Regions from separate parts of the Rhizobium indicum genome, predicted to be linked through region 3. Evidence: predicted binding sites of a transcription regulator. Region 3 holds the regulator's gene; each other region holds the start of a gene.
What was found. The regulator PhoB, encoded in region 3, activates phosphate uptake and scavenging genes when phosphate is short. The targets are predictions, from matches to a motif close to TGTCATNNANCTGTCAT.

Region 1 (10,090 bases), 1.1 Mb from region 3:
TCTGAAGGTAGCGTGAAAGCGCGAAACGAACAAGGACGCCGACGGCCGCCGCCGCCGGCACGGCAACCAGAAGCCCGACGAAACCGAAGAGCGCGCCGAAGGCAAAGAGCGCAAACATCAGCCAGACCGGATGCAGGCCGACACTGGAGCCGACGAGCTTCGGCTGCAGAATGTTGCCTTCCAGGAACTGACCGCTGAAGAAGACAACGAGCACCAGGCCGATCCACGGATAATCGGGCCAGAACTGCACAAGCGCGACGCCGACCGCCAGCACGAGGCCAACCATCGAGCCGACATAGGGAATGAAGCTGATCATGCCGGCGAAGAGGCCGATCAGCAGGCCGAAATTCAGCCCGACGAGAGAAAGGCCGACGGCATAATAGATGCCGAGGATGAGGCAGAGCGAGCCCTGGCCGCGGATGAAGCCGGCAATCGCCTGGTCGATCTCCTTGGCGATCTGGCGAACATCGCTGACATAATCGCGCGGGATCCATTGGTCGACCTTGGCGACCATGCGGTCCCAATCGAGCAGGATGTAGAAGGCGACGACGGGGGTGACGACGAGCAGCGATATGACGTCGACGATCGCCTTGCCGGAATTCCAGATCTGCGCAAAGAGCCCGGTGAGGAAGCCCATGCCCTCCGACAGGATGCCCGAGAGATTGTCCTTGATCGTGCCCATCTGGTTCTCGACCCAGTCCGGCAGCAGCGAATTCTGCGCCTGCGCGATGAACTGCTGTAATTGGCTGATATAACCCGGCAGACGTTGAGCGAAATCGTTGAACTGGCTGATCAGCACCGGAATGAGGATCATCAGCGCCAGCGCGAAGACGATGACGAAGGCAACGAGAATGCCGATGGTCGCCATCATGCGGCTCAGACCCAGCCGCTCCAGCCGGTCGGCCACCGGATCGAGGAAATAGGCGATCGCCATGCCGGCGATGAAGGGCAGCAGGATCGAGCTGAAGACATAGAGAAAGGCGATGAAAAAGACGAGCGCCGCCAGCCAGAAGAAGATCTGACGCTTGAGAATGTTCCCACTGACTTGCTGTGGCATTGCCTTCCCCGCTGATCGCTCGCCGCCGCCGAACGCCGCATGCGATCCGAAGCGGCCATTCAGCACATAGGATGCAGGCGCAAAGATGGTCAACCCTGTCGCGCCGAATCCCGGAAAGGCCGGAAGAAGACGCGGGAAATTGGGGGCTTTTGCCATGCAGCGCTTGCATAAAAGCCCCTGTCATGCAATTGCGACCGGCAGATGACGCGGCACGTTTGCCGCCTGAAATAGCCATCGGAGACCAGCATGAGCCAGTCTGGGAAAAACGGCCTGACATATAGCGATGCGGGCGTCGACATCGATGCCGGCAACCTGCTCGTCGAGAAGATCAAGCCGGCGGTGCGCTCGACCCGCCGTCCCGGCGCCGACGGCGAGATCGGCGGCTTCGGCGGGCTTTTCGACCTCAAGGCGGCAGGCTTTACCGATCCGGTTCTGGTCGCCGCCAATGACGGCGTCGGCACCAAGCTGAAGATCGCGATCGATGCCGACTATCACGACACCGTCGGCATCGACCTCGTCGCCATGTGCGTCAACGATCTTGTGGTACAGGGCGCCGAGCCGCTGTTCTTCCTCGATTATTTCGCGACCGGCAAGCTCGACCCCGACCAGGGCGCGGCCATCGTCGGCGGCATTGCCGCCGGTTGCCGCGAGGCCGGCTGCGCGTTGATCGGCGGCGAGACGGCCGAGATGCCCGGCATGTATTCCTCCGGCGACTACGATCTCGCCGGCTTTGCTGTCGGTGCGGCCGAACGCGGCAAGCTCCTGCCATCCGGCGATATTGCCGAGGGTGACGTGATCCTCGGCCTTGCCTCCTCCGGCGTCCATTCCAATGGCTTCTCGCTGGTGCGCAAGATCGTCGAATTGTCCGGCCTCGATTGGGATGCACCGGCGCCGTTCGCCGAAGGCAAGAAGCTTGGCGAAGCCCTGCTCGAGCCGACACGCATCTATGTGAAGCCGCTTCTGAAGGCGATCCGCGAGACCGGCGCCATCAAGGCGCTGGCGCACATCACCGGCGGCGGCTTCCCGGAAAATATTCCGCGCGTGCTGCCGAAGCATCTGGCGGCCGAGATCGATCTTGCCGCCGTCAAGGTGCCGCCGGTGTTTTCGTGGCTCGCCAAGACGGGCGGCGTCGAAGCCAAGGAAATGCTGCGCACCTTCAACTGCGGCGTCGGCATGATCGCCGTCGTTGCCGGCGAGAATGTCGCGACGGTTTCCGCCGCACTCGAAGCCGAGGGCGAGACAGTTATCACGCTCGGCCGCATGATCGCCCGCGAAGAAGGCGCTGCCGGCACGGTCTACAAGGGCACGCTTGCCATATGAGCTCGCCGCGCAAACGCGCCGTCGTCTTCATATCAGGCAGCGGCTCCAACATGATGGCGCTGGTTGCGGCGGCAAAGGCAGCCGACTATCCGGCCGAGATCGTCGGGGTGATCTCCGACAAGGCGGATGCCGGCGGGCTTGCCAAGGCCGCCGCCGAAGGCATCGCCACCTTCGCTTTTCCCCGCAAGGACTACGCCAGCAAGGATGCGCATGAGGCGGCGATCTTTTCGGCGCTCGACGAGCTTAAACCCGATATTCTTTGCCTGGCAGGCTACATGCGGCTGCTGACGGCGACATTCATCCAGCGTTACGAAGGCCGGATGCTCAACATCCACCCTTCCCTGCTGCCGCTGTTTCCCGGCCTGCATACGCATCAGCGGGCCATCGACGCCGGCATGCGGATCGCCGGCTGCACGGTGCATTTCGTCACCGAAGGCATGGATGAGGGGCCGGTGATCGGCCAGGCGGCCGTGCCGGTTCTTTCCGGCGACACGGCCGAAAGCCTTGCCGCGCGTGTGCTCACCATCGAACACCAGATCTATCCACAAGCGCTGCGGCTCTTTGCCGAAGGCCGTGTGACGATGGAAGGCGGCAAGGCCGTCGGCGCGGAGGCTTCGACCGCCGCACCCAAGACCCAGCTTATTTCGCTGATCGGCGACCGCGCTTAAGCCGCCAGCGCCCGCAACGGATGCAGCGTGCCGTCGCTGTAGACGAAGCGGCCGGCGCGGAAGGTGGCGCGGATGCGATTGATATCACCCGGCTCGACCACGACCAGATCGGCGCGTTGGCCGATGGCGATCTCGCCACGATCCGGCAGACCGGCGGAACGGGCCGCATTGCCGGTCGCCATGGCGACGGCTACCGGCAGGCCGCCTTCCACCATGTCGGCAAGCTTGAAGATGCCGGGCACGAAGGCAGCCGGATGATAATCGGCGGCGATGATGCTCAGCAATCCGGCCCTTGCAGCATCGAGCGCGCTGAGATTGCCCGACATCGACTGGCCGCGCAGCGCGTTCGGCGCGCCCATCAACGTCCAGAGGCCGCGACGGCGCGCCTCCTCCGCCGCAGGTGCAGTGACCGGAAACTCGCTGATGGTGACGCCGAGATCGTGCATCTCGGCGACTTTTTCGGCGCTGTCATCGTCATGCGAGGCAAGCGACAGCTTGTGCTTCAGCGACAGCGCGACAATCTCCTTCAGCTTGGCCTCGATGTCTGGATTGCTGCGCATGGCGATGCGCTTGGCAACGATCTCCGCCGCCATTTCCTCGGAGATGGCGCGGCGCTCGGAAATGCTGAGGATGTAGCTCTGCAGGTTGTTGTACTGTCCCTGGCCCGGCGTGTGGTCGGTGAGCGAGACCATGTCGATCTGATCGGCATTCAGCAGGCGCTCGAGCGCAGGAGCTGCACCAACATTGGTGATTTCGTAGCGGGCGTGGACGCGGTGGTCGATCAGCAGATCGTCGCGCAGGCGATTGATGCCCTCGATCACCGCTGATGTCGTCTCCAGCGAACGGACGTGGCCGTAGACGCTTTCGGTCGCAAAGGAGACGGCGGCAAACGCCGTGGTGACACCGGCGGCGGCAAGCTTCTTGTCGAGTTCGTGGATACCGAAATCGATCGGCATCGTCGCGTTCGGCCGTGGGGCGATCTCGCGCTCGATCATGTCGCCGTGGAGATCGACGAATCCCGGCATCAGCAGCCGCCCGCCGCCATCGATGGCAGCGCCGGCGACCGGCTCCGGCCTGATCTCGGCGATGGCGCCACCCTCAACACGCACGGAACCTTCACTCACCACCTCGTTTGGGAGAACGAGGGTGAAATTGCTGAGCCACATGGGCTTTCTCCTGACCGCATTCGATGATTGACAGACCGCAGCGGATAGAACCGCTTCGTGACAGTCGTATGAAATTTTGCGCCGTATCACCTTAAAGCGGAAACTTGCGCTTTGGAAATGATCCGATGCGCTCGCCCCGCAGATTCAGGCCGTCAGCCTTGCCCTATTCAACATGGCCCATTGCAGAAGCACGATCGTTTTGACGTCGAAGATCTCGCCGGTTTCGATCATCGCTGCCGCCTCGTCGAGCGGGATCTCAAGGACTTCGATATCCTCGTGTTCCTCGTCCAGGCCACCGCCTTCGGCCACGCGGTCGGCGATGTCGACGAGGGCTGCGAAGAAATGCACGACCTCGGTGACGGCACCCGGCGATGTATAGGATCTGAACAGGAAGCGCGCATCGCGCAGGCGATAGCCGGTCTCCTCCATCGCCTCGCGACGGATCGCCGCTTCGGGATGGTCATCGTCGAGAAGGCCGGCCGGCACCTCGATTATCCAGGCGGCATCGCCGTTGAGATGAACGGCGAGGCGGAATTGGCGGACGAGAACGACGAGGTCGCGCTTGGGATCATAAAGCAGGATGCAGGCGGCCGGCGTGCGGTGGTAGACCTCCCGCTTCAACCGTTGGGTTGCGCCCTTGCGGTCGATATAGTCGAGGAGGTAGCTGCTCAGCCGCGTCCACCCATTCGACAGTGTTTCTTCGCTGACGATCTTCACGCGTGATTTCGGCTGCATCATGCTGCGTCCCTGCGAAGCCAGACCTTGTTGTCATGGACGGCCGCCCCGCCATAAGGCGCGACAGGGTCGGCGCCGGTCAAGACGTTGATGCCCTCGCCGTCAACATGCGCTTTGTTCGGCCAGAGGCCCTCGGCAATCAGCACGCCTGACTTCACTTCGGTAGTGATACGGGCGTGGATGCGCAGATCGCCGCGGCTGTTGCCGATTCGGACAAGATCGCCATGGACGATTCCGTTGGCTTCGGCGTCGGCCGGATTGATCATCACCTCGGGGCGGCCTTCCTTCTGGCGGGAGGTCTTGGTCTCGGAAAAGCTCGAATTCAGGAAGTTGCGCGCCGGCGACGTGGCGAGCCGGAAGGGATGCTCGGCATCGGCGACTTCGATGACATCGACCTGATCAGGGAAGGCCGGAAGCGCGGCGTGCGGACCGAGCGCGCCGATCGCGGCCGGCGGTTTGTTCGGCGCCGGCTGATTGATCCAGTCCGGGCGGAAATGGAACTTGCCATCCGGATGGCCAAAACCGTTCAGATAATGCGCCTCCTCGAAAGCGGGCTGGCGATCGAACCATTTATGTTCGAGGAAATGGTCGTAGCCCGGCAGGCCGCTCGATTCGAGGATGCGGTCGACCATCTCTCGGGCGGTGAAGCCGAAGCCCGGGCGATCGGCGACGCCGAGGCGTTTGGCCAGTTCCTCGATGACGAAGAGATTGGTGCGCACGGTCGGCGGCGGCTCGACCAGCTTCGGCCCCAGCAGGATATGGTTCTGGCCGCCGGCGCGGTAGATGTCGTCATGTTCGACGAACATCGTCGCGGGAATGACTATATCGGCGATCTCGGCCGTTTCGGTCATGAACTGCTCGTGCACGGCAACGAACAGGTCCTCACGGGCAAAGCCACTTCTGACGAGGCGCTGCTCGGGGGCGATGTTTGCGGGATTGGTGTTCTGGATCAGCATTGCCGTCACCGGGCCGCGATGGCGCAGCGCCACGGCATCGCCGGTCAGCACGCGGCCGATCTGCGACTGGTCGAGCATGCGGATATCGGCATCCTTCATCGACCGGCCGGTCAGTTCGGCGCTGTTCATGCGGAAGATATCGCTGTTCGAATGGAAGGCGCCGCCGCCCTCATATTGCCAGGAGCCGAGAACGGTGGCGATCGAGGCCGCCGCATGCATGGCGACCGCGCCATTGCGCTGGCGGGTGAAGCCATAGCCCAGGCGGAAGAAGGTTTTCTTCGTCGTGCCGACGAGGCTGGCGAAGGCTTCGATCTCCTCGACCGAAAGGCCGGTGATGGCAGCGGCCCATTGCGGCGTCTTGGTCTTCAGATGCGCTTCGAGACCCTCGGGATCATCGGCGTATCTCGCCATGTAGGCGCGATCGGCGTAACCGTCGCGGAAGGCGATGTGCATGACGGCGCAAGCGAGCGCGGCGTCGGTACCCGGCCTGACGATCAACGCCATGTCGGCCTGCTTCATCGTCGGATTGTCGTAAATGTCGACGACGACGATCTTCGCGCCTCGCTCCTTGCGCGACTTGATGGCGTGGGTCATCACGTTGACCTGGGTCGACACCGCGTTGGTGCCCCAGATGACGACGCAATCGGTGCGGCCCATCTCGCGCGGATCGGGACCGCGAAGGGTGCCGGTCGCTATGGTGAAGCCGGTCCAGGCGGGGTTGGTGCAGATCGACGAGAAGAAGCCGGAGTAGCGCTTGGCATGACGCAGGCGATCGATGGAATCGCGCTGCACCCAGCCCATGGTGCCGGCGTAAAAATAGGGCCAGATCGCTTCGCTGCCGTCCCTGGCCTCGGACTTCACAAAGGCTTCGGCGATCTCATCCAGCGCATCGTCCCAGGAAATCTGCTGCCACTGCCTTGCCCCCTTGGCGCCGGTGCGGCGCAGTGGATGCATCAGGCGGTCGGGATGGTAGAGCCGCTCGGCATAACGGGCGACCTTGGCGCAGATGACGCCCGACGTGTAGGAATGGTCGCCTGCGCCGCGCACACGGCCGATGCGGCCATCCTCCGATATCTCGACCTCCAGCGCGCAGGTGGAGGGACAGTCATGCGGACAGGCGGTGTGGCCCACCCTGTTGTCCGGCTTTTCTGATTTGGCGTGGATGGGGGTCGCAATGTTCATGGCATTTGTATATTCCAAGGCTTGCACGGCCAAAAGCCACAAAAATTTCCCATGACGCAAATTCATACGGACATCAGCGAAAATGAACTACCGCCACATCTATCACGCGGGCAACTTTGCCGATGTGCTGAAACATGTCGTGCTGACGCGGCTGATCCGTTACATGCAGAAGAAGGATGGCGGATTCCGCGTGCTCGACACGCATGCCGGCATCGGGCTCTACGACCTCTCCTTGGAAGAAGCACAGAAAACCGGCGAATGGCTCGATGGCATCGGCAAGCTGATGGAGGCAGAACTCGGCCCTCAGGTTTCCGAACTGCTGGAGCCCTATCTCGCGGCAATCCGCGAACTCAATCCGCAGGGCGGCATCCGCTTCTATCCCGGCTCACCGAAACTTGCACGGATGCTGTTCCGGCCGCAGGACCGGCTGTCGGCGATGGAGCTGCATCCCGAGGACTATGTCAGGCTGCACCGGCTGTTCGAGGGTGATCACCATGCCCGCATCACCGAGCTTGACGGCTGGCTGGCGCTCGGCGCGCATCTGCCGCCGAAGGAGAAGCGCGGCATCGTGCTCGTCGATCCGCCCTTCGAGGAAGATGACGAATATCAGCGGCTGGCCGAGGGACTGGAAAAGGCCTATCGGCGCTTTCCCGGCGGTACCTATTGCCTGTGGTATCCGCTGAAGAAGGGCGCGCCGATCAAGGAGTTCCACGAGACCCTGCAGGCGCTCGACATCCCGAAAATGCTCTGCGCCGAACTTACCGTTCGCAGCGACCGCGGCATTACCGGACTGACGGGCTCAGGCCTCGTCATCGTCAACCCGCCCTTCACGCTGAAGGATGAGCTGCACCAATTGCTGCCCGCATTAAAGGACCATCTGGCGCAAGACCGTTTCGCCTCGCACCGTGCCTTCTGGCTGCGCGGCGAGAACAAGGCGGTCAAGGACGATTGACCCGTTAAGCTGCTTCAGGGATAGTCCGCGCCGCAGCTCCAACAATCTCATCAGGTGTTCCATGAAGCTCCTTTGTTCGCCCGCCTCGCCCTATTCCAACAAGGTGCGGATGGCCGCGCATTTTCTGGAGCTGGAGTTGAACGCCATTCGGGTCGACACCAATACCGGACCGGCGATCCTGGTGGACAACAATCCGCTCGGCAAGATCCCGACGCTGCTGACCGATGACGGGATCTCGATATACGACAGCGTGGCGATCATGCATTATTTCGACCGGCTGACGAAGGGCGGGCTCTACCCTTCCAAGAAGGCCAAGCGTACGGATGCGGAAATCCTCGAGGCGCTCTGCGACGGCATCTGCGATTGCCTGCTGGCGATCGTCTACGAGCGGCGCTTCCGCGACGAGGAAAAGGTTCATCAGCCGTGGATAGACCGGCAGTGGAAGAAGGCGACGAGCGGGCTCGCTCATCTCAGCGCCAATCCGCCGAAAACAGGCAAGAAGCTCAATGGCGGGCATTTCGCGCTGGCCGCGACGCTCGATTATCTCGAGCTGCGCTTCAAGGACCAGTGGGAAGCCGATCATGCGCCGCTGATCGACTGGCAGCGGCAGTTCGACAAGAAATTCCCGGCCCACAGCGAGCTCAAGTCTGAGGGCTGAGCGGGCTCAGCATCTGGAGCAACGAGCAGACAGCAAAAAGCCGGGCGACGTGCCCGGCTTTTCCATGTTCGGATATTCAACCAGCTTAGAACTTGACGCCGATACCGAGCTTGACGCTGTTCTCGTCGTAACCGCGCGAGAAGCTGCCGGAGTCGAGGTCGTAATCCTTGCTCTGGTAGTCGGTGTAGCGATATTCGAGGCGCGTCGTGATGTTGTTGGTCACGAAGGCTTCGACGCCGGCGCCGACCGTATAGCCGAAGTTCGTCTTGCTTTCGTCCGAGGTGTCGTCGGAAACCTTGACGTCGCCGATGGCAAGACCGGCCGTGCCGTAGAGCAGGAATGGGTTCATGTCGTAGCCGACGCGGCCACGGACGGAGCCGTTCCAACCGTACTTGTTCTTGACGCCGCCTGAGGAGACGTCGTCGCCGCTGTAGCCGAGATCGGATTCAACGCCGTAGACGATCTGGCCCTGCTGCCAGTTGTAGCCGGTGAAGACCTGGCCGCCGAAACCGTAGGTGTGGCGGTCGGAACCGAAGTCACCCATGTTGTAGGTGCCGGCGCCGCCGAGGTAGAAGCCTTCCCAGTTGCCTGCCGGCTTGACTGGTGCGTCCTGGGCGACCGGTGCTTCCGGAATCTGGTCGACGGCATCGGCCGCCTGAGCTGCCGAGACGCCCGCAATTGCAAAAACGGAGGCCATGAGGCCAGCAATGAGTACACGCATACTTAATCTCCTTTCAGTCCCGCGCCGCTTGTCATCTGTCTATCAGTGAAGCATTGGCGGGATATTGCCAGATGTCCCTTCCGGATCGAGACTGAAATTGGAACTCAAATGCGGATTTGAAAGAGCCAAATTGTGATATCATTGTGGCTGCCGCATGGCTGAAATTCGATGTTGCTTTAGCGCAACATACATTTCATTAACCCTACTGAAGTGTTAAACTTAAAATACTTATTTTAAGAAATCGCATTCTTAAATAATACATAGAATACCCCCTCCCCGACGCAACCGCAACGGCCTATTTATATAATCTCCGCCGGCGCCTATATAGTCTGCAGACAGACTCGCGGGATCAGAAGGCACGATTTTGAACCACAAAAGACTTCGCTCGGCCCTCATAACAGGGGCTGCTAAAAGAATAGGCCGGGCAATCGCCGAAGACCTTGCTGCAAATGGCTTTTCCGTTGCCATCCACGCGAACGGCTCCATCGGCGAGGCCGAAGAGCTGGTGGCGCAATTGCGGCAGAAGGGATATCGGGCAATCGCCCTTCAGGCCGATCTCACCAATACCGGCGAAACGGCAGAGCTCATTGCCAAGGCGTCGGAAGCGCTCGGCCCCCTCGATCTGCTCATCAATAATGCGTCGGTCTTCCAGCATGATTCCGCGCGTAGTTTCAA
Region 2 (10,090 bases), 380 kb from region 3:
GTGCTTGCCTATGCCGCCTACCGCTCGATCTACTTCAATGTGCCGCCTGGCGCCTTCTTCTCCTTCGTCACGGCGCTGCTGCTTGCCTATGACCCGGCCCGTCGGCTTGCCCGGCTGCAGGTGCAGATGGAGCGCGCCGTCGTCAATGCGCGGATGATCTATGAACTGCTCGACATGGAACCGCGCCAGCGGGACCTGCCGGATGCCCGGCCGCTGACGGTGACGCAGGCGAGGATCGAATTCCGCAATGTGTCCTTCGCCTACGGCAATGAGAGCGTGCTCAGCGGCGTCAATTTCATTGCCGAGGGCGGCGCGACCACAGCGCTGGTCGGCCCCTCCGGCGCCGGCAAGTCCACCGTCATCAGCCTCATTCCGCGCTTCTACGATCCGCGCGAGGGCGAAATCCTGATCGACGGGCAGGACATCGCCCACATCACAAAGAAGTCGCTGCGCCAGCAGCTCGCCTATGTCTCGCAGCAGCCCTATCTGTTCGAGGGCACGATCCGCGACAATATCCGCTATGGCCGGCCGGAAGCGACCGATGCCGAGGTGGAAGAGGCCGCCCGGCTTGCCTATGCGCATGACTTCATCTCGGCACAGCCGCAGGGTTATGAGACGCCGGTCGGCGAGAACGGCGTGACGCTTTCGGGCGGCCAGCGTCAGCGGCTGTCGATCGCGCGCGCCCTGGTGCGCAATGCGCCGATCCTGCTTCTCGACGAGGCGACCTCGGCCCTCGACACCGAATCCGAGGCCGCCGTGCAGAAGGCGCTCGATGAAGCGATGAGCGGACGCACCGTCGTCGTCATCGCCCACCGGCTTTCGACCGTGGTGCGCGCCGACAAGATCGTCGTCATGCAGCAGGGCCGTGTCGTCGAGGAAGGCAATCACGAGACGCTTGCGAAGGTCAGCGACGGTCTTTACGCTCGCCTCAACAATCTGCAGAGGCCTTCGGCCTCCGATTCAAACTGACCTGGTGAGACTGAGATGAGCGATGCTGCGATGAAACTGGTGGTGGTTGGCGCAGCAGGACGCATGGGGCAGACGCTGATCCGGCTCATCCATTCGATCGAGGGCGTGAACCTGCATGCCGCGGTCGAGCGCGCCGGCTCGCCCTTCGTCGGCAAGGATGCCGGCGAAATCGCCGGTCTCGGCCCGACCGGTGTCATCATCGGCGACGATCCGCTCAACGCCTTTCTCGATGCCGAAGGCGTGCTCGACTTCACCTCGCCTGCCGCAACGGTGGAATTCTCAGGCCTCGCCGCGCAGGCCCGCATTGTCCATGTCGTCGGCACGACGGGCTGTTTACCCGACGACAATACCAAGATCGCGGCGGCGGCCCGCCATGCCCGCATCGTCAAGTCGGGCAATATGAGCCTCGGGGTCAATCTGCTCAGCGTGCTCGCAGAGCAGGCAGCGCGTGCGCTCGATCCTGATGACTGGGATATCGAGATCCTGGAAATGCACCACAAGCACAAGGTGGATGCGCCTTCCGGCACTGCTCTTCTCATCGGCGAGGCTGCGGCAAAGGGGCGTGGCATCGATCTTGCCTCGCAATCGGTCCGAGTGCGCGACGGCCATACCGGCGCCCGCGAAGCGGGCACCATCGGCTTTGCGACGCTGCGCGGCGGCTCGGTCATCGGCGAGCATTCCGTGCTTTTTGCCGGCGAGGGTGAAGTCGTCACCCTGTCGCACAGTGCGGCCGATCGCTCGATCTTCGCGCGCGGCGCCATCAAGGCGGCGCTTTGGGCGCGCGACGAGAAGCCGGGTCTCTATTCCATGCTCGATGTGCTCGGGCTCACTTCCTCATAACGATACTACGGAGGCATATTCATGAGCGGTACCCTCGTCCTCGTTCGCCACGGCCAGAGTGACTGGAACCTGAAGAATCTCTTCACCGGCTGGAAGGATCCCGATCTGACCGATCTCGGCGTCCAGGAAGCCAATGCAGGCGGGGCGGCGCTCGCCGAATACGGGATCAAATTCGACGTCGCGTACACCTCGGTTCTGGTGCGTGCGCAGCACACGCTGAAGCTCATCCTCGACAAGGTCGGCCAGCCCGATCTCCTGACCATCCGCGACCAGGCACTGAACGAGCGCGACTACGGCGACCTCTCCGGCCTCAACAAGGACGATGCACGCGCCAAATGGGGCGAGGAGCAGGTGCATATCTGGCGCCGCTCCTATGACGTGCCGCCTCCCGGCGGTGAAAGCCTGCGCGACACCGGCGCCCGCGTCTGGCCCTACTACCTCACCGAGATCCTGCCGCGCGTGCTCAGGGGCGAGAAGGTGCTGGTTGCCGCACACGGCAATTCGCTGCGCTCGCTGGTGATGGTGCTCGACAAGCTGAGCAAAGAAGGCGTGCTCGCCCTCAACCTCGCGACCGGCGTGCCGATGGTCTACAAGCTGAAGGCGGATTCCACCGTCGCTTCCAAGGAAGTGCTCGGCGACATGTCGGGCGCGCATTGATCTCAGCTGATCTTTCCCCGCTTCGGCGGGGAAAGGCGCTCAGTTCTCGATGGTGAACTGGACCCGGTCGGCCGCGAAGCGGCTGATCGAATATTGCACCGGCACACCCTCAAGATCGGTATTCATCGCCTTGGCGATCAGCAGGATCGCGCCGGGGGTGAGTTCGAGGTCCGCCATATCGGCTGCACTCGCATGGGCTGCCGTTACCTCGGTCGTCGCCCGGACGTAGTCCGGCAGGCCGAGTTCGGCGAAAGCCTTGGTGATCGATTCCTCCGTCCGGTAAGCCTCACCGATACCGGCAAAGCGCTTGGCGGGAAACCAGCTCGTCGCCCTTGAAACCGGCCGCTTGTCTGCCTGGCGCAATGTTTCCAGGCGGATCACCTGTTCTCCTTGTTTAAGGCCCAGCCAGCGGGCGATCTCGGCACTCGCCTCCTCCTTCGCCTCATCGAGCAGAAGGCCGCGCATTTCACGCGCCTGATCGCCGATGCCGGCGGTGAAACGCGTGCGCCTGGTGATCGGGAAATTCAGCCGCTCCTTGCGCTCGATCAGCGTGCCGCGACCTTGTACCGCACGGACGATACCTTCCTGCGCCAGCGCCGCCAGCGCGCTGCGCACCGTATGCCGGTTGACGCCGAATTGCAGCGCCAACATGGTTTCCGGCGGCACCATTCCCGTTTCGTCATAGGCTCCGTTGCTGATCGCCTCGCGAATCCGATCGGCGATCTGGCGCCAGAGCGCCACGCCGGTCTGCCTTTGCACCTGCTTCAATCCCGCCATTCCACCCCTGCCCGCCCATTTAACTCACGATGTCACACGCTTGTCACGACATCGATTTAGAGCTAAATGTATCTTGTATGGTTGTCTATATCAATAGACATTTTAAGGGAAGCGGCGATGATATCAGCGGACAGGACAGACGCTGCGTCACAGACGGCATCCGGGCGTAAACGCGCCGCCGATCTGCTGGCGCGTGCGGAACGCAGCGAACTCTCAGCGGCCTTCGATGCGCTGCCGGAAAAGCCTGTGGCCCATCAGGTGCGCGGACCGGAAACCGGGCTGGTGATGGTGCGCGGACGCATCGGCGGCGGCGGCGCTCCCTTCAATCTCGGCGAAGTGACCGTGACGCGGGCGACGGTCCGGCTCGACACCGGCTCGATTGGTCATGCACAGGCGCTCGGCACCGACCGCGAAAAGGCCAGGCTTGCGGCGATCTTCGACGCACTCTGGCAGGAGGATGCGACGAAGGACTTCGTCGAACAGGCCCTGCTTTTACCGATCACTGAGCGGATCGCCGATGCCCAGCGCCGCAAGGCGGACGAGACGGCGGCAACCCGCGTCGATTTCTTCACCATGGTGCGGGGAGACAACTGATGGGCCTCAAGACAGAAGCTCTGACCGGCGGCTTTGCCGAGCCGGTCTTCCATTCCCAAAGCGTGTTCAAGATGCTGATGGACGGTATGGCCTGCCCCGGCACGATCCAGACGGTTCAGCCCGACGTCGCTCCGCCGGCACCGCTCGGCATCGCCGCCGGCACGATCGCGCTGACGCTTTGCGACCACGACACACCCGTCTGGCTTTCCCAGGGACTGGCGAGATCCGCCGTGCCGGAGTGGTTCGGCTTCCATACCGGCGCGCCGTTGACCACCGAAAAGGCCGAAGCGCGCTTTGCCTTCACCGAAGCCGGCACCGCACTTTCCTCCTTCGGCCTCTTTGCATCAGGCACGCAGGAATATCCCGACCGCTCGACGACCCTCATCATCGAACTCGCCGAACTCGAAGGCGGCCGCAGGCTGGCGCTGATGGGTCCCGGCATCCAGAGCGTGGCGGAGATCGCGCCTATCGGCCTGCCGGAGACCTTCCTGCGGCTCTGGACCGAGAACCGCGCGCTCTTTCCGCGCGGCGTCGACATCGTGCTGACGGCGGGCAAGCGTTTCCTCTGCCTGCCGCGCACCACCAAGATCACAGCAACGGAGATCTGAGCTCATGTATGTTGCCGTCAAGGGTGGCGAGGCCGCCATTGCCAATGCCCACCGCCTGCTCGCCGACCGCCGCCGCGGCGACCGTTCGCTGCCGGCGATCGGTATCGAACAGATCGTGGCGCAGCTGGCGCTCGCCGTCGACCGCGTCATGGCCGAGGCCTCGCTTTTCGACCGCACGCTCGCAGCCCTTGCCATCCGCCAATCGCGGGGCGACATGATCGAGGCGATCTTCCTGCTGCGCGCCTACCGCACGACGCTGCCGCGTTTCGGCTATTCGAAGCCGCTCGACACAGCTGATATGACGATCGAACGCCGCATCTCGGCGACCTACAAGGATCTGCCGGGCGGCCAGCTGCTCGGCCCGACCTTCGACTATACCCACCGGCTGCTCGATCCCTCGCTGCTTTCGGACGAGGCGGTAGAGATGCCCGCTCAGCGCACAGCCGAGACCGGCCGCGTCATGCGCGTCTCCGAAATCCTCGGCGAAGAGGGCCTGATCGAGGCCGACGGCGACATGCCGGAAGATCACGAAATCGGCGACCTGACCCGCGAGCCGATGGAATTCCCGATGACCCGGGATCTGCGCCTGCAGGCGCTTGCCCGTGGCGACGAGGGCTTCCTGCTGGCACTCGGTTATTCCACCCAGCGCGGCTATGGCCGCAACCATCCCTTCACCGGCGAAATCCGCATCGGCGACGTCGAGGTGGAATTCGACGTGCCGGAACTCGGTTTCGCCGTGTCGCTCGGCACCATCCAGATCACCGAATGCCAGATGGTCAACCAGTTCAAGGGTTCGGCCAAGGCGCCGCCGCAATTTACCCGCGGCTACGGCCTCGTCTTCGGCCAGAGTGAGCGCAAGGCGATGGCGATGTCGCTGGTCGACCGGGCGCTTCGAGCCGAAGAGCTCGGCGAGGATATCACCGCGCCGGCACAGGACGAGGAATTCGTCATCTCGCACTCCGACAACGTCCAGGCGACGGGCTTCGTCGAGCACCTGAAGCTTCCGCATTATGTGGACTTCCAGGCCGAACTCGATCTCGTCCGCCGCATGCGCCGCGAATTCGAAGCCGCCCGCAACGGTGGCGAAGACATGAAGGAAGCCGCCGAATGACCGATCTGGCCAGCTACAACTTCGCCTATCTCGACGAACAGACCAAGCGGATGATCCGCCGGGCGATCCTGAAGGCAATCGCCATTCCCGGCTATCAGGTGCCCTTCGCCTCACGCGAAATGCCGATGCCCTATGGCTGGGGCACCGGCGGGGTGCAGGTGACGGCCTCGATCATCGGACCTGATGACGTGCTGAAGGTTATCGACCAGGGCGCCGACGACACGACCAACGCCGTTTCGATCCGCGCCTTCTTCCAGAAGGTCGCCAATGTCGCGGTGACGACGCATACCAAGGATGCGACGATCATCCAGACGCGCCACCGCATTCCCGAAGAAAAGCTCGGGGTCGGGCAGGTGCTCGTCTACCAGGTGCCGATCCCCGAGCCGCTGCGCTTCCTCGAGCCGCGCGAGACCGAGACCCGCAAGATGCATGCGCTCGAAGAATACGGCCTCATGCATGTGAAGCTCTACGAGGACATCGCCCATAACGGCCGCATCTCGCGGACTTACGCCTATCCGGTGAAGGTCCATGGCCGCTATGTCATGGACCCGTCGCCGACGCCGAAATTCGACAATCCGAAGATGCATATGTCGGACGCGCTGCAGCTCTTCGGCGCCGGACGCGAAAAGCGCATCTATGCGGTGCCGCCCTATACCGACGTCGTCAGCCTGGATTTCGAGGATTACCCCTTCGATATCCAGCGCTTCGATAAACCCTGCGCCCTTTGCGGCGCCGAGGACGTCTATCTCGACGAAGTGGTTCTCGACGACAAGGGCGGGCGCATGTTCGTCTGCTCCGACACCGATCATTGCGAAGACCGCCGCGCGCACGGACATGCCGGCGAGATGCTGGCCCGGGAGGCTGCAGAATGAGCGATACCCCGCTTCTCAAAGTCCATGACGTTTCGAAATTCTACGGCAACCGCATCGGCTGCCGCGACGTCTCCTTCGAGCTCTGGCCCGGCGAAGTGCTCGCCATCGTCGGTGAATCCGGCTCCGGCAAGACGACGCTGCTCAACTGCCTCTCCACCCGGCTGTTGCCGAGCACCGGCAGCGTCGAATATCACATGCGCGACGGCAGCTACCGCGACCTCTATCGTATGAACGAGGCCGAGCGGCGTTTCCTGATGCGCACCGATTGGGGCTTCGTGCATCAGAACCCTGCCGACGGCCTGCGCATGACCGTCTCTGCCGGCGCCAATGTCGGCGAACGGCTGATGGCGATCGGCGATCGGCACTATGGCAAGATCCGCGCTTCGGCGATCGACTGGCTGGAGCGCGTCGAGATCGACGCCGACCGCATTGACGACCAGCCCCGCGCCTTTTCCGGCGGCATGCGCCAGCGATTGCAGATCGCCCGCAACCTCGTCACCGGCCCACGGCTCGTCTTCATGGACGAGCCGACCGGCGGCCTCGACGTCTCGGTTCAGGCGCGCCTGCTCGATCTCGTGCGTGGCCTCGTCAACGATCTCGGTCTCTCGGCCATCATCGTCACCCACGATCTTGCCGTCGCCCGCCTTCTCTCGCATCGGATGATGGTGATGAAGGACGGCTACGTCATCGAACACGGGCTCACCGACCGCGTGCTCGATGACCCGCGCGAACCCTATACGCAGCTGCTCGTCTCCTCGATCCTGCAGGTCTGAAGGAAGCGCAGAACCGCCCTAACCTTTTGTTTTTACGCAATTCCGGACGGAAAACCGCTTCACACTTTTCCTGGAATTGCCCTAGAAAGAAGAAATCATGGCAACGCCTCTCGTCGTTTCCGAAGTCTCGAAGAGCTTCACCATGCATCTGCGCGACGGCATCAAGCTACCCGTCGTCTCCGATGTCGCCTTCTCCGTCGCATCGGGCCAATGCGTCGTGCTCGGTGGCCCATCGGGCATCGGCAAGAGCTCGCTGCTCAAGATGATCTACGGCAATTATGCCGTCGACACCGGCCAGATCCTCATTCGCCACGACGGACGCATCGTCGATCTCGCCTCCACCGATCCGCGCACCGTGCTCAACGTCCGCCGCAATACACTCGGTTATGTCAGCCAGTTCCTGCGCACCGTGCCGCGCGTCGCGGCGATCGACGTGGTTGCCGAACCGCTGGTGGCACGCGGCGAGGACGCCGTCACGGCACGGGAAAAGGCGGGCGCCCTGCTTGCCAGGCTCAATCTGCCGGAAACGCTCTGGCAGCTTCCGCCCGCAACCTTCTCTGGCGGCGAGCAGCAACGCGTCAATATCGCGCGCGGCTTCATCACCGAGCACACGATCCTGCTTCTTGACGAGCCCACGGCCTCGCTCGATGCCAGGAACCGTGCCGTCGTCGTCGGCATGATCGCGGAAAAGAAGAAGGCGGGTGTGGCCCTTCTCGGCATCTTCCACGACGAAGAAGTGCGCGAAGCCGTCGCCGACCGCATCCTCGACGTCCAGCAGTTCTCACCCAGAAAGATCGCTGCATGAGCCGCAAGCTGGGTATCGAGCCCTATTTTCATGAAACGGCAACCGTCAGCGAATCCACCTTCGGGCGCTATACGGAGGTCTCGGAACGCTGCCGCATCAGCGAGGCCAGCTTCGGCGACTATTCCTACATCATGCAGGATGGCTCCGTCTGGTGTGCGACGATCGGCAAGTTCGTCAATATCGCCGCCGCCGTGCGCATCAACGCCACCAACCATCCGACCTGGCGCGCGACACTGCATCATTTCACCTATCGCGCCGCCGACTACTGGCCGGACGGCGACGTGGAAACGGACTTCTTCGCCTGGCGGCGCGCAAACCGCGTGACGATCGGCAACGACGTCTGGATCGGCCACGGGGCGACCATTCTGCCGGGCGTCAACATTGGCAACGGCGCGGTGATCGGAGCCGGCGCCGTAGTCTCGAAGGACGTCGCGCCCTATACGATCGTTGGCGGCGTACCGGCCAAACTCATTCGCGAGCGCTTTCCAAGAGAGGTCGGCGAACGGATGGACAGGCTTTCGTGGTGGGACTGGGAGCATGACCGGCTGCGCCAGGCGCTCGAGGATTTTCGCAACCTGGACGCGGAAGATTTCCTGTCCCGCTACGGCGGTTAAAACCCCCGATATAGGGGCGAAGAATTGTGACAGGACTTACACAAATATGACATGCGAGGTTCATCAAGCGAGACTAATGCGATGCTGATCAAGGCCTGGATCGCAAGGGAAGAGCATGATGTTCGAGCTGAAGAATGTCACACGTCGTTTCGGAAAAAAGCTCGCTGTCGATTCCGTCACGCTTGCCATTCCCCAGGGCCAGATGGTCGGCATCATCGGGCGCTCCGGCGCCGGCAAGTCGACGCTGCTGCGCATGATCAACCGCCTTCAGGAGCCGAGCTCCGGCTCCGTTCATTTCGCCGGTGTCGAGGTCTCCGGGCTTCGCGGCCAGGCGTTGCGCAACTGGCAGCGCGACTGCGCGATGATCTTCCAGCAGTTCAACCTGGTGCCGCGCCTCGACGTTCTCACCAATGTCATGCTCGGCCGCCTCAACCACCGCTCGACGCTTCTGAGCCTGCTCAACATCTTCACCCGCGAGGAACGCGTACATGCCATCGCAGCACTCGAACGTCTCGGCATCGAGCAGACGGCGCTGCAGGCAGCCGGCACGCTTTCCGGTGGCCAGCAGCAGCGCGTGGCGATCGCCCGGGCGCTGATGCAGAACCCGAAAATGGTTCTCGCCGACGAGCCGATCGCCTCGCTCGATCCGCTGAACGCCAAGATCGTCATGGATGCGCTGCGCGATATCAACGAGCGCGAGGGCATCACCGTCATCACCAACCTTCACACGCTCGACACCGCCCGCAACTATTGTGAGCGCATCGTCGGCATGGCCGGCGGCCGCGTCGTCTTCGACGGCCAGCCCTCGGAGCTGACCGCCGAAGCGGTGAAGGAAATCTACGGGACCGACAAGGACGGCGCCGGCATCGACGAAACGCTCACCTCGACCAGCCTCGAATCCAAACGCCGCGCCGAGGATGTCTCATCCGGCAGGGTGGCCAAAGCAGCCGCCGTGCACTGACCCGTTTCCGGCCGACGGGACAACGGTCGGAAAAATAACTGACAAACAAACCATGTCACAAAAGGAGACTTCCATGTCTGCATTCCGCAAGATCCTGATGGCAACCATCGCCGTCGCCGCCCTCGCCGGCAATGCTGCTGCCCAGGACGTCAAGGTCCTCCGCATCGGTCTCGATGGCGGTGAAAACGAAGCCGACCAGGTTCGCCGCACCGAGTGCGTCAAGCCGGGCCTGATCGCTGCCACCGGCGTTTCCGAAGTTCAGCTCTTCCCATCGCCGAATTACAACGGCGTCATCCAGGGCCTCCTTGGCGGCACGATCGACCTCGCCGTCATGGGCGCCGCCTCTTACGCCGCGATCTATATCAAGGATCCAAACGCCGTCACCCCGGTTCTGACCACCAAGCAGGCCGACGGTTCGACCGGTTATTACTCGATCATGGTTGCCCGCAAGGATTCCGGCATCAAGACGCTCGCCGACGCCAAGGGCAAGAAGCTCGGCTTCGCTGATC
Region 3 (10,090 bases):
ATGGCATGAGCAAGACCTGGCGCCCCGCAACCCAACTCGTCCACGGTGGCACGCTGCGTTCGCAATATGGCGAGACGTCCGAGGCAATCTATCTCACCCAAGGCTTCGTCTACGAGACGTCGGAGGCGGCCGAAGCCCGCTTCAAGGGCGAGACGGAGGGCTTCATCTACGCCCGCTACGGCAGCCCCACCAACGACATGTTCGAAAAGCGCATGTGCATGCTCGAAGGCGCCGAAGACGCGCGCGCCACCGCTTCCGGCATGGCCGCCGTAACCGCGGCGATCCTCTGCCAGCTGAAATCAGGCGATCATATCGTCGCTGCGCGCGCTCTCTTCGGCTCCTGCCGCTGGGTCGTCGAGACGCTGGCGCCGAAATACGGCATCGACTGCACGCTGATCGACGGCCGGGATCTGGCGAACTGGGAAAAGGCGATCACTTCGAAGACCAAGGTGTTCTTCCTGGAAAGCCCGACCAACCCGACGCTCGAAGTGATCGATATCGCCGGCGTCGCCAAGCTCGCCAACCAGATCGGCGCCAAGGTCGTCGTCGACAACGTCTTCGCCACACCGCTCTTCCAGAAGCCCCTGGAGCTCGGCGCTCATATCGTCGTCTATTCCGCCACCAAGCATATTGACGGCCAGGGCCGCTGCCTCGGCGGCGTCGTGCTTTCCGACAAGGAATGGATCGACGAGAACCTGCACGACTACTTCCGCCATACCGGCCCGGCGATGTCGCCTTTCAATGCCTGGACGCTGTTGAAGGGCATCGAGACGCTGCCGCTGCGCGTGCGCCAGCAGACCGAGAATGCGGCAAAGATCGCCGATTTCCTGGCCGAGCAAGGCAAGGTCGCCAAGGTGATCTATCCCGGCCGCAAGGACCATCCGCAGGCCGATATCATCGCCAAGCAGATGACCGGCGGCTCGACGCTGGTCGCCTTCGAGCTGAAGGGCGGCAAGGATGCGGCCTTCGCGCTACAGAACGCGCTCCAGATCATCAAGATCTCCAACAATCTCGGCGACAGCAAGAGCCTGATCACCCATCCGGCAACGACGACGCACAAGAACCTGACCGAAGAGGCGCGCGCCGAACTCGGCATTTCTCCGGGCACGGTCCGCCTTTCGGCCGGCATCGAGGATACCGACGACCTGATCGAGGATTTCGCTCGGGCGCTCGCCAAGGTTTCGGCCTGATCGACAGATAAACGGCCGGACCTCACCAGGGTTCGGCCGAATCTCATTAAAGCGCGTCGCGATCTTTCAGATTCGCTCCTCGCGCTTTAGTTTTTGTTTTTACGCATGTCGCGCAAAACCGCTGCACACTTTTGCGCGCCATGCTTGGGGTTCGGCCGTTCCGGATCTCACCAAGGTGAGACCGGGGGAACAAGTTTGCCCGCCGTGGCGTTCCGAAACGGAATTAACACTGACAATTAGGCTTAACGATCGAAAGCCCTGCGGATCACAGCCATTTCAGCGATGATAATTGTTCCGTTTCTTGACGGACAGGGCCTCTTATAAGATACGGGTAACATATCTTGACTAAGGTGCAAGGCATGTATCGCGCCCTCACAAGAGAGATCGAAGTAGTCGTCGAGCCGTTCTATCTGGAGGAGCAATCCGATCCGGAAGACGATCGCTATGTCTGGGGTTACCGGATTGTCATCAGCAACAATTCCGGCATAGCCGTTCGGCTGGTCAATCGTTACTGGAACATCACGGACCAGAACGGCCAGGTGGACGAGGTGACCGGCCCCGGCGTCGTCGGCGAGCAGCCGCGGCTCAGCCCCGGCGACACCTACGAATATTCCTCCGGCTGCCCGCTCGACACGCCCTCAGGGTTGATGTTCGGCCATTACCAGATGGAAACGGACGACGGCGAGATGTTCGATGTCGACATCCCCGCCTTCTCGCTGGATTCGCCTGGGCTGCTGCGCGTGCTTAACTGACGTGTAACGCCGAAATCGATCGTGCCCGCTCAAGAGATTGCCGTGGCCCGCCCCTCCTCCGCCTGCCGGCACCATCCTTCGGACCCGTAAACGGGGCAAAGGGACATGCCGCCGACCTCTCCGTTCCTCGCCCACCTCTCGCAAGGCACGTCCCCTCGCCCCGTTTACGGGGAGAGGGTTAGGGTGAGGGGCAGCCGTCCATGCGAACTGAGCCTATTCCGCCGGCTGAAGCTCGGCCGGCTCAAAGCGATAGGTGGTCGAGCAGAATTCGCAGGTGACGGCGATTTCGCCGTTTTCCTGGCTGGCCTCGATCTCTTCGGCCGAAAAACCCTTCAGCACGCCTTTAATCTTGTCGCGCGAGCAGCTGCAGCGGTCGAAGACGGCGCGCGGTTCGTAGACGCGAACGCCGCGCTCGTGGAACAGGCGGAACAGCAGCCGCTCGGTGCCGACAAGCGGATCGGTCAGTTCATCGGCGTCGATGGTCTCGACCAGCGAACGCGCTTCGAGCCAGGCATCGTCCTCGCCATGCGGGCGGCTGCCGGTATCGCCGTCGCCGCCGTGGAGATCCGGCTGGCGCATGCGCTCCGGCGCTTCCGGCAGGAACTGGGCGACGAGGCCGCCGGCCCGCCAGCGATGGCGTGGCTTGCCCGTATCGTCACGGTCGAAGAGTTCGGCCGCGGCGAGGCGCACGCGCGTCGGGATCTGCTCCGACTGGCGGAAATAGACGCCGGCAATTTCTTCCAGCGTGGTGCCGTCGAGCGGAACGATGCCCTGGTAAGGCTGGCTGAACTTGCCCTGGTCGATGGTGAAGGCGAGCACGCCCTTGCCGAGCAGTTGCTCCGGCTCGGTTTCACCCGACTCGATCGCCTTGTTGAGCAGCGCCTGATCGAAACGGGCATAGGCGCGGACATTTTCCGGCGTCGAGAAATCGGCGACGAGAAGATCGACCGGGCCATCGCCCTTGGTCTGCACCGTGAACTTGCCGTCGAACTTCAGCGAGGTGCCGAGCAGCACCGTCAGCACGACGACTTCGGCAAGCAGCCGGGCAACGGGTGCGGGATAATGATGACGCTCGAGGATCGCATCGAGCATCGGGCCGAGCTGGACGGCGCGGCCGCGCACATCCAGCCCCTCCACCTGGAAGGGGACGACATGGTCATCGCCGGCGAAATCAAACTGGCCGAGGGCGGCTGCAGCTTCTGCCATGGCTTTTCACTCCTAGTTTCAGAGCGATGGGCCAGCGTGCCCTTCGCTCACGCGGTCGCGAGTCTGTCTCTCGCGACGTCCGATTATGGTTCAGATCGCGCCCAGGCACCAAGCAAGAATCGACTTCTGCGCATGAAGACGGTTTTCCGCCTCATCGAAGACCACGGATTGCGGACCGTCGATCACTTCGTCCGTCACTTCCTCACCGCGATGAGCGGGCAGGCAATGCATGAACAATGCATCATTGCCGGCTTTGGCCATCAAGGCCGCGTTGACCTGATAAGGCTGGAAGACATTGTGACCCCGGGCCCGATGTTCCTGATTCATGGAGACCCAGGTATCGGTCACCACGCAATCGACGCCGGCGACCGCACGGTCGGCATCATGGCAGAGCATGATTTCGGCGCCCTCATTGCGGGCCCAGTTCAGATAGTGATCCTTGGGCTCCGAGCCAAGAGGCACGGCCATGTTCATGCGATAGCCGAAGCGCGCGGCACCCTCGACCAGCGAATGCAGCACATTGTTGCCGTCGCCGGTCCAGGCGATGGTCTTGCCCTTGATCGGGCCGCGATGCTCTTCGAAGGTCATGATATCGGCCATGATCTGGCAGGGATGGGTGTCATCCGTCAGCGCATTGATCACAGGCACGGTCGCATGCTGGGCCAGCTCGACCAGCCTGGAATGCTCGGTGGTGCGGATCATGATCGCATCGACATAACGCGACAGCACCTTGGCGGTGTCGCCGATCGTCTCGGCGCGACCGAGCTGCATCTCGGTGCCGGACAGGAACAGCGTTTCGCCGCCGAGCTGGCGCATGCCGACGTCGAAGGAGACGCGGGTGCGCGTCGAGGGCTTTTCGAAGATCATCGCCAGCATCTTGCCGGCGAGCGGCTTGTCGCCCAGACCTGCCTTGAAGGCCTGCTTGCGGGTGAGCGCATCGTTCATGATGGTTCTGAGATCGGCTGATGTGACCGCCGAAAGATCGAGGAAATGTTTAGGGCTCATATCGTCTTCTTACCTGTGCTGCGCCCGAAGGCGGCAATCTCTTCAAGCCGTCTTCTTGACCTTGGAGGCGCGAATGCTCTCGGCGGCGCGTTCGACGCGGGCAAGACCCTCGCGGGCTTCCTCGGCGGTGACGACGAGCGGCGGAAGAAGGCGGATGACATTATCGCCGGCAGGCACGCCGAGCAGATGGGCGGCGCGGATTGCCTGCAGCAGCTCGGCTGAGGGAACGGCAGCCTTGATGCCGAGCAACAGCCCCTCGCCCCTGATATCCTCGATCACATCGGGATAACGATCCTTCAGCGAGGCTAGGCCCTGGCGGAAGACAAGTGCGACGTCGCGCACCTGCTGGAGGAAGCCATCGGCAAGGATGATGTCGAGCACGGCGCTGCCGACGGCCATGGCAAGCGGATTGCCGCCATAGGTCGAGCCATGGGTGCCGGCCTTCATGCCGGAGGCGGCCTCGGCCGTTGCGAGGCAGGCGCCGAGCGGGAAACCGCCGCCGATGCCCTTGGCGACAGCCATGATATCGGGTGTGATGCCCGACCATTCATGGGCGAAGAGCTTGCCGGTGCGGCCGACGCCGGTCTGGACCTCGTCGAGGATCAACAGCAGGCCGTTGTCGTCGCAGAGCTGGCGAAGCGCCTTCATGAACTCAGGCGTGGCGGGGCGAACGCCGCCCTCGCCCTGCACCGGCTCGATGAGGATGCCAGCCGTGGCATCGGTAATCGCGGCGCGGACCGCTTCGATATCGCCGAAAGCCACCTGATCGAAACCCGGCGCCTTGGGGCCGAAGCCTTCGAGATATTTCTCCTGGCCGCCGGCGGCGATCGTCGCCAGCGTCCGTCCGTGGAAGGCGCCTTCGAAGGTGATGATATGGAAGCGCTCGGGATGGCCCTTGGAAAACTGATAGCGACGCGCCGTCTTGATCGCGCATTCGAGCGCCTCGGCACCCGAGTTGGTGAAGAACACCTTGTCGGCGAAGGTGGCGTCCGTCAGGCGTTTTGCCAGACGCTCCTGTCCGGGGATCTCGTAGATGTTCGACAGGTGCCAGACCTTGTCGGCCTGCTCCTTCAGCGCGCCGACCACATGCGGATTGCTGTGGCCGACGGAGGTGACGGCGACGCCGGCGCCGAAATCGAGATATCGCTCGCCAGTTTCGGTGATCAGCCATACGCCCTCGCCTCGCTCGAACCGCAGCGGGGCACGAGAATAGGTGTCATAAAGCGGCGCGGCTTCAGCCATGGCGCGATCTCCATCAAAGTTGCCGGGCAATGACTCCGGCTAAGGAAACCAGGCCCGAAAAATCAAAAATGCCGCCTTGCGGCGGCGAGTGGCACTATTTCCTTTTCGCGCTGCAATGTCAACAAAACGGCGCCCTTAGCGTATGCAGCACAGGTGTACAGCGGCATTTTCAGTCTTCAACAGGCATTATTGCAGAAATGACACGCAGGGGCAGCAAGTTGGGGAAAACTACGAATTCGATTCATCCGGATTCATGCGACTCTTGTCACGGAGTCAGGCTCACACTAGGTTAAAGATCAATTACTAGACTGCATGCGGCGGAACTAGTCACCAAAATTGATCAAGCGTTTCTTGTTTCGGAGCTCCCGGGACAACGGTGAGGGATTCTGCCATCACCAACGCAAAAGGTGGAGACAGGGCATGAACTGGACAGACGAGCGGGTCGAGAAACTCAAGAAACTTTGGGCCGAAGGACTGAGCGCCAGCCAGATCGCTGCGCAGCTTGGCGGGGTCAGCAGAAACGCGGTCATCGGCAAAGTGCACCGGCTGTGCCTTCCCGGCCGTGCCAAGGCCGGCGGCACCAACACCGCGGCGCGAACGCCGAAGCGCAATACATCGGCGCCGCGCGCGCCGAACTTCGCCTCTCGCATCACCACCCGCACCGTTACCCGCCAGCAGGGCGCGACGATGCTGAAGGAAGAGATCGAGATCGAGATCGAAACGATCGAGGAAATGGAATACGTGCCAAGAGGCAATGTGGTGGTGCCGATTTCGCGCCGCCTCGGCCTGACGGAACTGACCGAGCGCACCTGCAAGTGGCCGGTCGGCGATCCGCTGAAGGACGACTTCCATTTCTGCGGCTGCGAGTCCCCCGACAATTCGCCCTATTGCAGCTATCACCAGAAGCTTGCCTACCAGCCGGTCAACGAACGCCGCCGGGCGGCAGCGCGGGCCAGCTGAGCGGGCTGACCATTGCTAGAATGCAGAAAACGGGCCGATTGGCCCGTTTTTTTATGCGCGGATGGGAGCGCTTGGGTGTTCAGTTCGTTGAGAACGCCGACTTGCCCTCATCCGGCTGCCGCCACCTACCAGGGTCGAGCCATGGGTCTCGACCTTTCCTTCGGTTCTCAAGGGGCGAAGTGACATGCCGCAACATCTCGATTCCCTCTTCTCCCCTCGGGGAGAAGGTGCCCGTAGGGCGGATGAGGGGGCCAGGGAAGCCGGTCTTTCTTACAACGCCATGCGGGTTTCGACCGCGTTGGCGTCGTTTCGATCGTGGTCAGGGCGCAGCCATTCGGCATGTGGGATAGGTTATCACGGAAAGAGTGTGCCGTGTGGCCCCCTCATCCGCCTGCCGGCACCTTCTCCCCGAGGGGAGAAGAGATTGTGCCGCAACCCTCTCCGTCCCCACCAACCCTTTCGCAGGGCACGTCCCTTGCCCCTTTTACGGGGACGGGGCGAGACGAGTGGCTTAACCCTGGCAGGTTAGGACATTCGCGCGAGCGGCTTTGTCAGCAGGCTCAGATGGAAGCCCTCAGGCTTCCATCGAATAACCGGCGCCGCGGACGGTGCGGATGACGTCCTGCATGTTGGAGAAATTCAGCGCCTTGCGCAGGCGGCCGACATGGACGTCGACGGTGCGCTCGTCGACATAGATATCGTGGCCCCAGACGCCGTCGAGAAGCTGCGAGCGGGAGAAGACCCGGCCCGGCGACGACATCAGGAATTCCAGGAGGCGGAATTCGGTGGGGCCAAGGCGGACTTCGCGGGTCTTGCGATGGACGCGATGGGTCTCGCGGTCGAGCTCGATATCGCCGCACTTCAGCACCGTCGACAGCACCTCGGGGCGGGCGCGACGTAGCATCGCCTTGACGCGGGCAACGAGCTCGGGGGTCGAGAAGGGCTTGACGACATAATCGTCGGCGCCCGTCGACAGCCCGCGGACGCGCTCGCTCTCTTCGCCGCGCGCCGTCAGCATGATGATTGGCAGGCGCTCGGTCTCCGGCCGCATGCGCAGGCGCCGGCAGAGCTCGATGCCGGAGACACCCGGCAGCATCCAATCGAGGATGAGAAGATCGGGCGTGCGCTCCTGGAGCCGCATTTCGGCTTCGTCGCCACGAAGGATGGTATCGACCTCGAAGCCTTCCGCTTCGAGATTGTAGCGAAGAAGCACGCTGAGGGCTTCCTCGTCTTCAACAACTGCAACTCTCGGGATCATGCGTGTCGGTCTCCTCGCGCATGATCCTTAAACCAGGGTGATTTAAGCAGTGCATCCTGCGCAAATTCAAAAATTGGCTGCGACCTCTTTGCGCGCCCGGACGGGCGCGCACGCAATTGACTGTGCGGGCGGTTATTCGGTGACCGCGCCGACGGTGTTGGCGCTGTCATCCTTCGGACGATCACCTTCCGGCTGCGCGCCTGTCGCCATGTAAAAGATCGTCTCGGCGATGTTGGTGGCATGGTCGCCGATGCGCTCGATGTTCTTGGCGCAGAAGAGAAGATGCGTGCAGCTGGTGATGTTGCGCGGATCTTCCATCATGTAGGTCAGGAGTTCGCGGAACAGCGAGGTGTACATCGCGTCGATCTCGTTGTCGCGTTCACGGATCGCATTCGCCTTGTCGGCTGAACGATTGGTGTAGACATCGAGCACTTCCTTGAGCTGGACGAGCGCCAGCTCGGACAGATGCTCGAGGCCGCGGGCAAGCTTGCGGGGAACGCCGGTGCTTTGGACGGCGATGACGCGCTTGGCGGTGTTCTTGCCGAGGTCGCCGACGCGTTCGAGATCGGCGGCGATGCGGATCGAACCCATGATTTCACGCAGGTCCGAGGCCATCGGCTGACGGCGGGCGATCGTGACGATCGCCTTGTCGCCGATTTCGCGTTCGGCGTGATCGAGGATCACATCGTCCGAGATGACCTTCTGCGCCAGCGCCGTATCGCCGTTGACGAGGGCGCGCACGGATTCGCCGACCATCTGCTCGGCCAGGCCGCCCATTTCGGAAATCCGCCTGGACAGGAACTTCAGATCATCATCGTAGGCAGAAAAAATATGTGTCGATGCCATGGGGCTTTATCCTCGAATAACGGGAAGGCTTGGTGTCGCCAAAATCAACCGAAGCGACCCATGATGTAGTCCTGGGTGCGCGGATCGTCGGGATTGGTGAACATCTTGTCGGTGTCGTTCTCCTCGACGAGGTTGCCGAGGTGGAACATGGCGGTGCGCTGCGAGACACGCGCGGCCTGCTGCATGGAGTGGGTAACGATGACGATCGTATAGTTCTCGCGCAGCTCGTGGATCAGCTCCTCGACCTTGGCGGTGGCGATCGGGTCGAGCGCCGAGCAGGGCTCGTCCATCAGGATGACTTCCGGGCTGACGGCGACGGCACGCGCAATGCAAAGGCGCTGCTGCTGGCCGCCGGACAGGCCGGTGCCAGATTCATGCACGCGGTCCTTGACCTCGTTCCAGAGACCGGCGCGCTGCAGGCTGGTCTCGACGATCTGATCGAGGTCGGCCTTCGACTTGGCAAGGCCATGGATGCGCGGGCCGTAGGAGACGTTTTCGTAGATCGTCTTCGGGAACGGGTTCGGCTTCTGGAAGACCATGCCGACGCGGGCGCGAAGTTCGACGACGTCGATATCGGGATCATAGACATCGTCGGTGTCGAGGGTGATCTTGCCGGTGACGCGGCAGCCGTCGATCGTGTCGTTCATGCGGTTGAGGCACCGCAGGAAGGTCGACTTGCCGCAGCCGGACGGGCCGATCAGGGCGGTTACGGTGTTTTCGCGGACGTTCAGGTTCACATCGAAAAGCGCGCGCTTCTCGCCGTAGTAAACCGAGACATCCTTTCCGATCATCTTATACGGGACGTTGCTCATCTTGTGATCCAGCGCCTTTTCAACTGCAGCTTCCGTCAACATGTTCATGATGTGTAACTCCGTTTACCAGCGGCGCTCGAAGCGACGACGCAAGAGGATGGCGCCCATGTTCATGACGATCAGGAACAGGAGCAGGACAATGATGGCACCCGAAGTACGCTCAACGAAGGCACGTTCTGCCTCGTTGGCCCACATATAGACCTGTACGGGCAGAGCCGTCGAGGGATCGAGCGGTGTCGTCGGCGTGTTGGCGACGAAGGCGACCATGCCGATCAGGAGCAGCGGCGCGGTTTCGCCGAGCGCGTGCGCCAGGCCGATGATCGTGCCGGTCAGGATGCCGGGCATGGCGAGCGGCAGCACATGGTGGAACACCATCTGCATCTTCGAAGCGCCGAGGCCGAGCGCTGCGGCGCGGATCGACGGCGGCACGGCGCGCAGTGCCGCACGCGTCGCGATGATGATCGTCGGCAGGGTCATCAGCGTCAGCACCAGGCCGCCGACCAGCGAGGCCGAGCGCGGCAGGCCGATGAAGTTGATGAAGACGGAAAGACCGAGCAGGCCGTAGACGATCGAAGGAACCGCGGCGAGGTTGTTGATGTTGACCTCGATCAGGTCCGTCAGCTTGTTCTTCGGCGCGAACTCCTCGAGATAGATCGAGGCGGCGACGCCGATCGGCAGGGCAAGCACGAGCACGATCAGCATCAGGTAGAGCGAGCCGATCAGGGCGACGCCCAGGCCTGCGGCTTCCGGACGGCTGGAATTGCCGTTGACGAAGAGGCCGGTGTTGAACTGCTTGTGGAGAGCGCCGCTCGCCTTCAG

Region 1: FFM53_RS05030 (alpha-D-ribose 1-methylphosphonate 5-triphosphate diphosphatase) is a predicted target of PhoB. The motif match lies at 4,269-4,285, and genes of this name have one in related genera.
Region 2: phnF (phosphonate metabolism transcriptional regulator PhnF) is a predicted target of PhoB. The motif match lies at 3,274-3,290, and genes of this name have one in related genera.

Annotation. Positions count from the first base shown of each region.
Region 1 is NZ_CP054021.1:1,017,050-1,027,139, forward strand. It holds gene FFM53_RS05015 (AI-2E family transporter) at 1-1,057, opposite strand, end outside; gene purM (phosphoribosylformylglycinamidine cyclo-ligase) at 1,304-2,377, shown strand; gene purN (phosphoribosylglycinamide formyltransferase) at 2,374-3,045, shown strand; gene FFM53_RS05030 (alpha-D-ribose 1-methylphosphonate 5-triphosphate diphosphatase) at 3,042-4,211, opposite strand; gene FFM53_RS05035 (NUDIX domain-containing protein) at 4,356-4,949, opposite strand; gene FFM53_RS05040 (molybdopterin oxidoreductase family protein) at 4,946-7,150, opposite strand; gene FFM53_RS05045 (23S rRNA (adenine(2030)-N(6))-methyltransferase RlmJ) at 7,167-8,036, shown strand; gene FFM53_RS05050 (glutathione S-transferase) at 8,098-8,694, shown strand; gene FFM53_RS05055 (outer membrane protein) at 8,780-9,415, opposite strand; gene FFM53_RS05060 (SDR family oxidoreductase) at 9,780-10,090, shown strand, end outside.
Region 2 is NZ_CP054021.1:2,479,472-2,489,561, forward strand. It holds gene FFM53_RS12385 (ABC transporter ATP-binding protein) at 1-969, shown strand, start outside; gene dapB (4-hydroxy-tetrahydrodipicolinate reductase) at 985-1,809, shown strand; gene FFM53_RS12395 (2,3-bisphosphoglycerate-dependent phosphoglycerate mutase) at 1,831-2,466, shown strand; gene phnF (phosphonate metabolism transcriptional regulator PhnF) at 2,506-3,243, opposite strand; gene phnG (phosphonate C-P lyase system protein PhnG) at 3,361-3,837, shown strand; gene phnH (phosphonate C-P lyase system protein PhnH) at 3,837-4,445, shown strand; gene FFM53_RS12415 (carbon-phosphorus lyase complex subunit) at 4,450-5,556, shown strand; gene FFM53_RS12420 (alpha-D-ribose 1-methylphosphonate 5-phosphate C-P-lyase PhnJ) at 5,553-6,428, shown strand; gene phnK (phosphonate C-P lyase system protein PhnK) at 6,425-7,201, shown strand; gene phnL (phosphonate C-P lyase system protein PhnL) at 7,299-8,006, shown strand; gene FFM53_RS12435 (DapH/DapD/GlmU-related protein) at 8,003-8,620, shown strand; gene phnC (phosphonate ABC transporter ATP-binding protein) at 8,739-9,581, shown strand; gene phnD (phosphonate ABC transporter substrate-binding protein) at 9,655-10,090, shown strand, end outside.
Region 3 is NZ_CP054021.1:2,103,492-2,113,581, forward strand. It holds gene FFM53_RS10440 (O-succinylhomoserine sulfhydrylase) at 6-1,190, shown strand; gene apaG (Co2+/Mg2+ efflux protein ApaG) at 1,550-1,942, shown strand; gene FFM53_RS10450 (Hsp33 family molecular chaperone) at 2,156-3,148, opposite strand; gene argF (ornithine carbamoyltransferase) at 3,239-4,153, opposite strand; gene FFM53_RS10460 (aspartate aminotransferase family protein) at 4,196-5,395, opposite strand; gene FFM53_RS10465 (GcrA family cell cycle regulator) at 5,816-6,355, shown strand; gene phoB (phosphate regulon transcriptional regulator PhoB) at 6,930-7,613, opposite strand; gene phoU (phosphate signaling complex protein PhoU) at 7,746-8,459, opposite strand; gene pstB (phosphate ABC transporter ATP-binding protein PstB) at 8,504-9,319, opposite strand; gene pstA (phosphate ABC transporter permease PstA) at 9,335-10,090, opposite strand, start outside.